DNA from 3 places in the Streptomyces botrytidirepellens genome. Region 2 is predicted to be linked to each of the others. Evidence: riboswitches for the same ligand, from Rfam matches in the RefSeq annotation. Region 2 holds a riboswitch; each other region holds the start of a gene.
The links. A riboswitch is a leader RNA that binds a small molecule or an ion and turns the genes downstream of it on or off. The one in region 2 is predicted to bind cyclic di-AMP.

Region 1 (3,607 bases), on a different contig from region 2:
TGGAGCGCGCCCAGGCGCAGATCGAGCGCGAGTGGCTGGACCGGCTGGCCACCGTCGGCGGCCGCGCCGACGAGCTGTGCCGGTTCGCCGTGCTGTTCGGCGACCCGCAGCTGGCGCTGACCGCCGTGGGGCGGGTGCTGGACATCACCGCCGAGGAGGTGCGGGCCGTGGCCGCGGCGAGGCTGCGCCCCGACAACCGGGCCGTGCTGGTCTACGAGCCCGTCCAGGGCGCCGAGGACGCGGACGACGAGTCCTCCGGTGCCGCAGAAGCCGCCGACACCGACGCAGAAGGGGAGGCGGCCCAGTGAGCGACGCCGTCACCGCCACCATGACCTTCCACCCGCAGCCGCAGGGCGGCGCCCCCAAGCCGTGGGCCTTCCCGGCGCCGGAGCGCAGTGAGCTGTCCAATGGGCTCACCGTGCTGCGCTGCCACCGCCCCGGCCAGCAGGTCGTCGCCGTGGAGATCAACCTCGACGCCCCGCTGGACACCGAACCGGCCGGTCTGGACGGCGTCGCCACGATCATGGCGCGCGCCCTGTCCGAGGGCACCGACAAGCACACCGCCGAGGAGTTCGCCGCCGAACTGGAGCGCTGCGGCGCCACCCTGGACGCCCACGCGGACCACCCCGGCGTCCGGGTCTCCCTGGAGGTGCCGGTCTCCCGGCTGCCCAAGGCGCTCGGCCTGCTCGCCGACGCGCTGCGCGCCCCCGCCTTCCCCGACGGCGAGATCGAGCGGCTGGTGCGCAACCGGCTGGACGAGATCCCGCACGAGCTGGCCAACCCGGCCCGCCGTGCCTCCATGGCCCTGGCCAAGGAGCTGTTCCCGGCCGAGTCGCGGATGTCCCGGCCGCGCCAGGGCACCGAGGAGACCATCGAGGGCATCGACGCCGCGGCGGTGCGCGCGTTCTACGAGGCGCACATCCGGCCCTCCACCGCGACCGCGGTCGTCGTCGGCGACCTGGCCGGAGTCGACCTCGACCAGGCGCTCGCCGACACCCTCGGCGCCTGGACCGGAGGCCCGGCCCCGCAGCGCTCGGTCCCGCCGGTCATCGCCGACGACACCGGCCGTGTGGTGATCGTCGACCGGCCCGGCGCGGTCCAGACCCAGCTGCTCATCGGGCGCATCGGCGCCGACCGGCACGACCGCGTCTGGCCCGCCCAGGTGCTCGGCACCTACTGCCTGGGCGGCACCCTCACCTCCCGGCTGGACCGGGTGCTGCGCGAGGAGAAGGGCTACACCTACGGGGTGCGCGCCTTCGGCCAGGTGCTGCGCTCGACGCCGCCCTCGCCGGCCGGGGGCGGCTCGGCGGGCGCCTCGCTGCTGGCGATCAGCGGTTCGGTGGCCACCGAGGTCACCGGCCCGGCGCTGGACGACCTGTGGACGGTGCTGCGGACGCTGAAGGAGGAGGGGCTGACGGACGCCGAGCGCGATGTCGCCGTGCAGAACCTCGTCGGCGTCGCCCCGCTGAAGTACGAGACGGCCGCCGCCGTCGCGGGCACGCTCGCCGACCAGGTCGAGCAGCACCTGCCGGACGACTTCCAGGCGCAGCTGTACGCCCGGCTCGCCGAGGCGGGGACGGTGGAGGCGACCGCGGCGGTCGTGAGCGCCTTCCCGGCCGACCGGCTGGTGACGGTGCTCGTGGGTGACGCCTCGAAGATCGAGGAGCCGGTCAGGGCGCTCGGCATCGGAGAGGTGCGCGTCATCACCGGCTGAACCGCGGTCCGCCGGGCCCGAGATGTCCCTGGACCGGCTCAACGCCCCATCAGAACAAGGGCCCTGGCGTCAAGCGAGACGCCAGGGTCCTCCCGTATGTCCGATTTGAGGGGCGTTTGGTTTGTGGCGAGAACAACAAAAACCCGTAACCGTTTGGTGATCGAAACGCGGCCCGTTTAGCGTCAGTGCGGCTGTTCGCCGGATACCCGCCGCACCCGCGGCACGGACAGTCATCGCCGAGTCCCATGGTGCGAGTGCCAGGGGAGCCGGGGACCCAAACGTCCCTGGGGTGAATCGGACGCCTTCCCCGGCCGGGGGAGGGGCCCGTAGGAGACCTTCCTGCTCCGAACCCGTCAGCTAACCCGGTAGGCGAGAAGGAAGGAAAGGAGTGCGCCACACCATGGCGTTCACCCGTGCTGCCGGGAAGCACCGACGTCCCAGCCAGACCGCCGTCCGTACCGGCGCGAACATCGCTGGCATCACCACGGTCGCCTCGGGCGTCGTCGCCGGCATCGCCGGCCCGGCCCTCGCCGCGACCGGCGAGACGCCGTCTCCCCAGGACACCGGTCTCCGCCAGGCGATGGTGATGGGCGACGGTCTCTCCGACCAGATCGACGCGCAGGCCCAGTCCCAGGAGAGCGCCGCCGAGGCCGCCGCCGCCAAGGCGAAGGCCGAGGCCGTGGCCCGCCAGGAGGCCGCGCGGAAGGCCGACGCGGCCGCGAAGAAGGCCAAGGCGGAGCGCGAGGCCAAGGAGCGCGCCGCGCGTGAGGAGGAGCGCAAGCGCCTCAACACGTTCGTCTCGCCCGTCGACGGCTCCTCCGTCTCCACCGGTTACCAGGCGTCCAGCGGCCTGTGGTCCTCCGGCAGCCACACCGGCATCGACTTCAGCGCCTCCACCGGCACCGAGGTGCAGTCGGTCGGCATGGGTGAGGTCGTCGAGGCGGGCTGGGGCGGCTCGTACGGCAACAACGTCGTCATCAAGATGAACGACGGCACCTACACCCAGTACGGCCACCTCTCCTCGATCGGCGTCTCGGTCGGCCAGAAGGTCACCCCCGGCCAGCAGATCGGCCTGTCCGGCGCCACCGGCAACGTCACCGGCCCGCACCTGCACTTCGAGGCCCGCACCACCGCGGAGTACGGCTCGGACATGGACCCGCTGTCGTACCTGCGCTCGCACGGCGTCAACCTCTGACCCGTCGCCACCCCTGTCGAAAGGCCCCGTCCGCTCCGGACGGGGCCTTCGGCGTTACCCGGCCGGGACGCTCCCCTGTGACCAAAAAATATCCCTGAATTGACTTCGCCCATCGGAAATCCCGGCGGCTTCGAATAGAGTCACTGAACACGCGTCAATCGGATGCGTTTCGCGGGGTTGAGGCGGAGGTTCGACAATGCGGGACCGGAAGTGAACGGGGATACGGCCGCACTCCAGGGCGGTCGCCGGATTTCGGCGCATGCGGTGTGCACGGCGATCCGTGACGACATCATCTCCGGCACCTATCCGCCCGGCAGCCGGCTGACCGAGGAGCTGCTCGCACGGCGCTACGGGGTCTCCCGGGTGCCCGTCCGCGAGGCGCTGCGCACCCTGGAGTCCGAGGGCTTCGTCACGACCCGGCGGCACGCGGGCGCGTGCGTCGCCCAGCCGTCCGAGAAGGAGGCGGCCGACCTCCTGGACATCCGGGCCCTGCTGGAGCCGCTGGGCGCCGCCAGGGCCGCCCAGCGGCGCACCGAGGGGCATCTGAAGGTGCTGCGCGGTCTGGTCCGGCTCGGCCAGGAGCGGGCCCAGCGCGGCCGGCTGGGCGAGCTGCGCTCGCTGGGCGACTGGTTCCACGAGACGCTCGCCCAGGCGTCCGGCAGCCCGAGCCTGGCGGGGATGCTGGTGCAGCTGCGGCG
Region 2 (3,607 bases):
TGTACTGCCGCATCGGATAGGCCAGCGCGACCACCAGGGAGCAGACGACCAGCGCGAGGAGGGCGGCCCGGCCGGTGAGCCGGCTGCGGCGGCGCTTGATCCGGGCACGGTAGACCCGGGCGGCGGCGTGTTCGCCGAGCGCCTTGAGCCTGGTCGCGGTGGAGAACCGATCCGCCGGCACGTCGCCTCCCCGGTGATGACTTCGCTTGAGCACCCGCTTGAGTGGGGGCCGTCCCCGGCCACGGTACGGGACCGGGGCCGGGGACATGCGTCAGACGTGTCCGCTCCTCGAGGTTCGAGAAGCGGTCAGCCCTTGAAGCGCGGGAAGGCGGAGCGGCCCGCGTACACCGCGGCGTCGTCGAGGATCTCCTCGATGCGCAGCAGCTGGTTGTACTTGGCCACCCGCTCGGAGCGGGCCGGGGCGCCGGTCTTGATCTGGCCGCAGTTGGTGGCGACGGCCAGGTCGGCGATCGTGACGTCCTCGGTCTCACCGGAGCGGTGCGACATCATGCACTTGAAGCCGCTGCGCTGGGCCAGCTCGACGGCGTCGAGGGTCTCGGTCAGCGAGCCGATCTGGTTGACCTTGACCAGCAGGGCGTTCGCGGTGTCGTTCTCGATGCCGCGGGCCAGCCGCTCGGGGTTGGTCACGAACAGGTCGTCGCCGACCAGCTGGACCTTGTCACCGAGCTGCTCGGTGATCGTCTTCCAGCCGTCCCAGTCCTCCTCGTTCAGCGGGTCCTCGATGGAGACCAGCGGGTACGCCTCGACCAGCTCGGCGTAGTACGCGGTCATCTCGGACGCGGTGCGGGCCTTGCCCTCGAACTGGTAGACGCCGTCCTTGTGGAACTCGGAGGCGGCGACGTCGAGCGCGAGCGCGATGTCCTGGCCGGGCTGGTAGCCGGCCTTCTTGATGGCCTCGACGATCAGGTCGAGGGCGTCCCGGTTGGAGTCGAGGTTCGGCGCGAAGCCGCCCTCGTCACCGAGACCGGTGGACAGGCCGCGCTCCTTCAGCACGCCCTTCAGGGTGTGGTAGACCTCGGCACCCCAGCGCAGGGCCTCGGAGAAGGACTCCGCGCCGACCGGCGCGATCATGAACTCCTGGATGTCCACATTGGAGTCGGCGTGCGAGCCGCCGTTGAGGATGTTCATCATCGGGACCGGCAGCAGGTGCGCGTTCGGGCCGCCGAGGTAACGGAAGAGGGGCAGGTCGGACGCCTCGGAGGCGGCGTGCGCCACGGCGAGGGAGACGCCGAGGATGGCGTTGGCGCCGAGCGAGGACTTGTCCGGAGTGGCATCCAGATCGAACATCGCCTGGTCGATCAGGCGCTGCTCGGTGGCGTCATAACCGACCAGCTCGGGGCCGATCTGCTCGATGACGGCGAGGACGGCCTTCTCCACGCCCTTGCCGCCATAGCGGTTCTTGTCGCCGTCACGGAGTTCGAGGGCCTCGAAGGCGCCGGTGGAGGCGCCGGACGGGACGGCGGCACGGCCGGTGCTGCCGTCGTCGAGGCCGACCTCGACCTCGACCGTGGGGTTGCCTCGCGAGTCGAGGATCTCGCGAGCTACGACGACGTCGATGGACGGCACGAGGTTCTCCTTCGTATGGGACTTCGGTAGCAGCATGAGCCTAACCGCACCGAAGCCCCGGCGGGGTGCACCGTGGGGGCGGCGCACCCGGCCGGGGCTCGTTGACTACGGTGTGGCTGCTCAGCTCAGGTGGAGCTGCTGGCCGGGGAAGATCAGGTCGGCCTTCGGGATGATGTTCTTGTTCAGCTCGAAGAGCTTCTTCCAGCCGCCCTTGACGTCCTCCGCCTTGGCGATCTTGCCGAGGGTGTCACCGGACTTGACCTTGTACTCGCCGTCGCCCTTCTTGATCGGGCCGCGGGCCTGGTCACGCGCGGCGTGCTCGGGCGCGCTGCGGGGCGCGGCCTTCGGCTTGGCGGACGGGGCCGACTGCGAGGAGTCGGACTGGCTCTGCGACGGGGTGGACGGCGCCGGGGCGGACGGGGCGCCGCCGCTGGTCAGGCCCTTGCCGCAGACCGGCCAGGCGCCCTTGCCCTGGCTGGCCAGGACCTTCTCGGCCACCTGGATCTGCTGGGCCTTGCCGGCCTTGTCGGCGGTGGGTGCGAAGGCGGTACCGCCGTACGCGGCCCAGGTGGAGGAGGAGAACTGAAGGCCGCCGTAGTAACCGTTGCCGGTGTTGATCGACCAGTTGCCGCCGGACTCGCACTGCGCGACCTGGTCCCACTGGGACGTGGTGGCGGCAGAGGCGGACGTCGCACCGATGAGCGGAGTGGCCACAGCGGCTCCGGCGAGGCCGGCGAGCGCGGCGAAACGAGTGGCCTTGGAAGGACGACGGTGCTTGCCCTGAGCGTTGGACATGTTCGTTCGTTTCCTCACCGACGCCTACGAGGTGAGCTGTCGGGTTCGGGCGTGAGTTGCCCGGCTGGGTGCGGGGGTCCGCACCCTGCTTCACCCCTAGCCGCTCGGCCGATCTTGCTGGCCTCCCGGCACTTACCTTGGGTCCCCCGCTCCTGCCTTCGGCGCTGGCGCGTCGGTACCGGTCGACCGCCGGCAGGACTCGGCGTGACGGTCGACGGTGCTCGCGGTGGCGAGCGGAAAGACGTTAAACACACGTGCGGGAAACGTTCAAACACCCTTATCGCAGCGAAGAGGGCTGTTATCGATCTCACCCGGCCCACATCGGCGCAGGTGGGGCCGGGTGCGGAGAGACCGGACACCTCGGACGCCCCGGAAAATGTGACGAGAGGTATGTCTCACCGGCTCCAGATCGGGCAAATCACCCCGAACTACTGGCCCCTGACGGTGAGATCAAGTCGCTGACCAGGGAGAATGAGATCCGGGTCGGTTCCGATGAGGTTCTCGTTGGACTCGTAGAGCCGACGCCAGTCGGCGCCCAATTCCTGCTTTTCGGCGATTGCTGAAAGGTTGTCACCCGGACGCACTGTGTAGCCGCCATCCGTGGGGTTTTCGGCCCTGTCGGCACCGCCGCGCGAGGCGTGGTCGCTCGGCCGCTCCCCCGCGTCCCGTTCGCCCCGGTGTGCGCCGGAGGCACCTTCGGAGCCGCCCCCGGTGGAGGAGGGGGTCGGCGAGGGGTCGGACGCGCCGGGAGAAGGCGCGCCGGAAGAGGGGGACGGGGAGGACGCGTCGTCGTCCGGGCCGCCGGAGTCGTTCGAGTCGTCCGAGTCGCCCGGCGTGGCCGAGTCCTGGGGCCGCTCCGGCTCCGCGGACGCGTCGGAGGGGTCCGATGCGTCCGGCGCCTTGCCGGCCGAATCGCCGCGGTCCCGGGCGTCGGACCGGTCGCGGTCCTCGCGCTCCGCGTCGTCCTGCTGCGAGGGGCGCGCCGTGCTGCCGGGGTTCACGTCCGGGGCGTCGCCGCCGTCGGTCAGCCCGGCGTTCAGCGCGCAGCTGGGCCAGGCGTCCGGGCCGCGGTCGCCGAGGATCGACTCGGCGACGGCTATCTGCTGGGAGCGGCTGGCGAGGTCGGGGCGCGGGGCGTAGCTGGTGCCGCCGTACTTCTTCCACATGTCGAGGGTCAGCTGAAGGCCGCCGTAGAAGCCGTTGCCCTCGTTGGCGCTCCACATCC
Region 3 (3,607 bases), on a different contig from region 2:
TCGCTTTGGGCATGGCGGGCATGGTGGTGCCGCTGTCCGTCGCGCTCGGTACGGCACCGGCGCAGGCGGCGACGTCGTGCACGGCGGACACCGGTCCGTACCAGAGGCAGGTCGAGAAGTTCCTCGGCCGTCCCGTCGACGGTCGGCAGTCCTCGGGGGACTGCCGCGCGACGCAGAGATTCCAGATCAACCACGGCATCAGCCCGACCATCGGCTACGCGGGCCCCGTCACCTGGGGCGTCATGAAGCTGATCAACGCGCAGAACGCGGCGGGGCGTAACCCCAACGCGGCGCGCAAGTGCCCCACCAACAAGGGCCGCATCGCCTGCGTCGACCTCACGCGGCAGCTCAGCTGGGTGCAGGACGGTTCGCGGCTGGTGTTCGGGCCGGTGCCGGTGCGCACCGGCCGGGACAGGTACGAGACCCGCACCGGACTGAAGAAGATCTACTGGCGGAACAAGAACCACTGGTCGACGATCTACCACGTGGCCATGCCGTACAGCCAGTTCTTCGACGGCGGTCAGGCCTTCCACTCCATCGCGGGAAGCGTATGGTCGCCGCCCGGCTCCCACGGCTGCGTCAACATGCGCTCCGGTGACGCGAAGAAGTACTGGAGCCTGTTGCGGAACGGCGACGACGTGTACGTGTACGGGCGCAAGCCGGGCACGTGATCCGGCCGGTGTGAGCACCGGTGTGAGCGGCGGCTGCCCGCGCGGGTACGGGCAGCCGCACTGCGGTTACGCGGGCCGCACGCTCCCGTAGATCGGCATCTCGGTGATCGGCGCCTTCTTCACCACATCCCCCGGCTTCGGCGCGTGGATCATCATCCCGTCGCCGATGTAGAGCCCGACGTGGCTGATGTCGTCGTAGAAGAAGACGAGATCACCGGGCTCGAGGTCGGAGGTCGAGACGCGCGTACCAGCCTTCACCTGGTCCCATGTGGTGCGCGGCAGGGAGACCCCGGCGGCCTTCCAGGCGGCCTGGGTGAGCCCCGAGCAGTCGTAGGAGTTGGGCCCGGTCGCGCCCCAGACGTACGGCTTGCCGAGCTGGGACTCCGCGAAGTCGATCGCCTTGGCCGCCTTGGTGCTGTTCGTGGCGGTGGATGAGCCTGCCGAGCTGCTTCCGGAACCGGAAGAGGAACCGCCGCTCGACTGCTGCTCCTGCTCCTGCTCCTGCTGCTTCTGCTGGGCCGCGGCCTCCCGCTGCTTCTCGGCCAGCTCGGCCGCCTTGCGCCGCGCCTCCTCGGCCTTCTTCTTCTCGATCGCCGCCAGCCGCGCCTTCTCCTTGGCGGTCAGGTTCGCCAGCAGCCGCCGGGCCTGCGCGAGCTTGTCCTGGACGGACTTCTTCTTGGTCTTCAGCTCTCGCTGGGTCTCGGTCAGCGACTCCAGGCTCTTGGCGGCCTCGCGGCGCTCCTTGGCGGCCTTCGCCGCCTGCGTCTGGAAGTCGTCGACGGCCCGCTTCTGCGAACCGGCCATCCGGTTCATCAGATGCGACTGGTCGAAGAGGTCCTGCGGGTCGTTGGAGAACAGCAGGCTCGCGGCGCTCGAGGTCATACCGCCGTTGCGGTACTGGGCCGCGGCGTAGGTGCCGAGCGTGCGGCGGGCCTCGTTGAGCTTCTCCGTGTTCTCGGCGACGTCGTCCATCATCCGGTTGACCTTGGTGCGCTGCTGCTCGGAGCGCTCCTTGGCGGCGTTGTAGTGCTGGGTGGCGGTTTCCGCCTGGTGGTAGAGGGTGTCCACCTTCTCCTTGACCGCCTCGATCGACTGCGTGGTGCCGGGCTTCGGATCGCCCGGGGCGGCGTTCGCGGTCTGGGAGAGGAGGGTGACGGAGGCGAGGGCGGCGGTGGTGAATCCGACGGCCGTACGGCGTCCGGTGGAGGCGGCGGCGGTGGGTATTCGGGTCCGCGGCTTGCGGTGCGACGCCAAGGGAGGCGACTCCTTCCGTGGACCGCCTACCGGGTTAGCTGTCGGGTTCGGGCGGTACGGAAGGTTGCCCTACGGCCGTGCGCGGGCGGGACGTGCGCGTCGTACATGCCGTACGCGTCGTACCGCAGCTCGGGCCGATTCACCCCGGTCTTGCGTTGTGGGTCCCCGGCTCCGGCTGCCTCGCGGCGCGACCGGACTCGGCGGAGGCCGCCCGGGCCGGCGCGGTTCGCCGACGGGTCTACGGGCCGCCTGGGGGAGGACGGTAGCCAACTCGTGGGGCTCCTGTGAAGGCTGGTGGTCGATATGCCCGAAACCGTTTCGTGACATCCATGCGTAGGCTGTCAGTGCGGCCGCCTAAACTCGGTGAGCGATGAGCAGCCTCTTTGACGACAGCTTCCTGGCGAGCCTCGGGCCTCCGGAAGAGGAGCCCCCGCCGCCCGAGGATTCCGCACACCCGGGCCACAGTGGCGGTTCAGACGGTTCAGGCGGCGAGGAGGTGCCGCACCACCTCTTCACGGGCGCCTTCGACGCGCCGGTGCCGAGCGGGACCAGAGAGGCGTATTACCGGGACGGCGCGGCCCGCCCCGCCATCGACCCGGCGGCGCTGCTGGAGGGGCTGAACGAGCAGCAGCGGGCCGCCGTGGAGCACACCGGCTCGCCGCTGCTGATCGTCGCGGGGGCCGGGTCCGGCAAGACCCGGGTGCTCACCCACCGCATCGCGTATCTGCTCGGCACCCGCCATGTGCACCCCGGCCAGATCCTCGCCATCACCTTCACCAACAAGGCGGCGGGCGAGATGAAGGAGCGGGTCGAGGAGCTGGTCGGCCCGCGGGCGAACGCGATGTGGGTGATGACGTTCCACAGCGCGTGCGTGCGCATCCTGCGCCGCGAGTCGAAGAAGCTGGGCTTCACCTCATCGTTCTCGATCTACGACGCGGCCGACTCGAAGCGGCTGATGGCACTGGTGTGCCGGGATCTCGATCTCGACCCGAAGAAGTTCCCGCCGAAGTCGTTCAGCGCCAAGATCTCCAACCTGAAGAACGAGCTGATCGACGAGGAGACCTTCGCCGGCCAGGCGGCGGACGGCTTCGAGAAGACGCTCGCCGAGGCGTACGCGATGTACCAGTCGCGGCTGCGCGAGGCCAACGCCCTCGACTTCGACGACATCATCATGACCACGGTCAATCTGCTCCAGGCGTTCCCGGACGTCGCCGAGCACTACCGCCGCCGCTTCCGGCACGTCCTGGTCGACGAGTACCAGGACACCAACCACGCTCAGTACACGCTGGTGCGCGAGCTGGTGGGCAGGGACACGGACGAGGCGGAGGCCGGTGAGCTGTGCGTCGTGGGCGACGCCGACCAGTCGATCTACGCGTTCCGGGGCGCCACGATCCGTAACATCCTCCAGTTCGAGGAGGACTATCCGGACGCGCGGACGATCCTGCTGGAGCAGAACTACCGCTCCACGCAGACGATCCTGAGCGCGGCCAACGCCGTCATCGAGCGCAACGAGAACCGCCGCCCGAAGAACCTGTGGACCGAGGCGGGCACCGGCGCCACCATCACCGGCTACGTCGCCGACACCGAGCACGACGAGGCCCAGTTCGTCGCCGACGAGATCGACCGGCTGACGGACGCGGGGGACGCCCGGGCCGGGGACGTCGCGGTCTTCTACCGCACCA

Region 1: it holds a riboswitch for cyclic di-AMP, as region 2 does, so the genes downstream of both, EEJ42_RS25830 (M23 family metallopeptidase) here and EEJ42_RS45315 (LysM peptidoglycan-binding domain-containing protein) in region 2, are expected to answer to the same signal.
Region 3: it holds a riboswitch for cyclic di-AMP, as region 2 does, so the genes downstream of both, EEJ42_RS29555 (C40 family peptidase) here and EEJ42_RS45315 (LysM peptidoglycan-binding domain-containing protein) in region 2, are expected to answer to the same signal.

The regions. Positions count from the first base shown of each region.
Region 1 covers NZ_RIBZ01000307.1:8,448-12,054, reverse strand. The annotation lists gene EEJ42_RS25840 (M16 family metallopeptidase) at 1-308, shown strand, start outside; gene EEJ42_RS25835 (M16 family metallopeptidase) at 329-1,714, shown strand; cyclic di-AMP (ydaO/yuaA leader) riboswitch at 1,939-2,100, shown strand; gene EEJ42_RS25830 (M23 family metallopeptidase) at 2,115-2,909, shown strand; gene EEJ42_RS25825 (GntR family transcriptional regulator) at 3,120-3,607, shown strand, end outside.
Region 2 covers NZ_RIBZ01000854.1:14,217-17,823, reverse strand. The annotation lists gene EEJ42_RS45325 (FtsB family cell division protein) at 1-181, opposite strand, end outside; gene eno (phosphopyruvate hydratase) at 307-1,623, opposite strand; gene EEJ42_RS45315 (LysM peptidoglycan-binding domain-containing protein) at 1,708-2,382, opposite strand; cyclic di-AMP (ydaO/yuaA leader) riboswitch at 2,389-2,556, opposite strand; gene EEJ42_RS45310 (LysM peptidoglycan-binding domain-containing protein) at 2,811-3,607, opposite strand, start outside.
Region 3 covers NZ_RIBZ01000328.1:25,751-29,357, forward strand. The annotation lists gene EEJ42_RS29550 (L,D-transpeptidase family protein) at 1-671, shown strand, start outside; gene EEJ42_RS29555 (C40 family peptidase) at 738-1,925, opposite strand; cyclic di-AMP (ydaO/yuaA leader) riboswitch at 1,934-2,138, opposite strand; gene pcrA (DNA helicase PcrA) at 2,296-3,607, shown strand, end outside.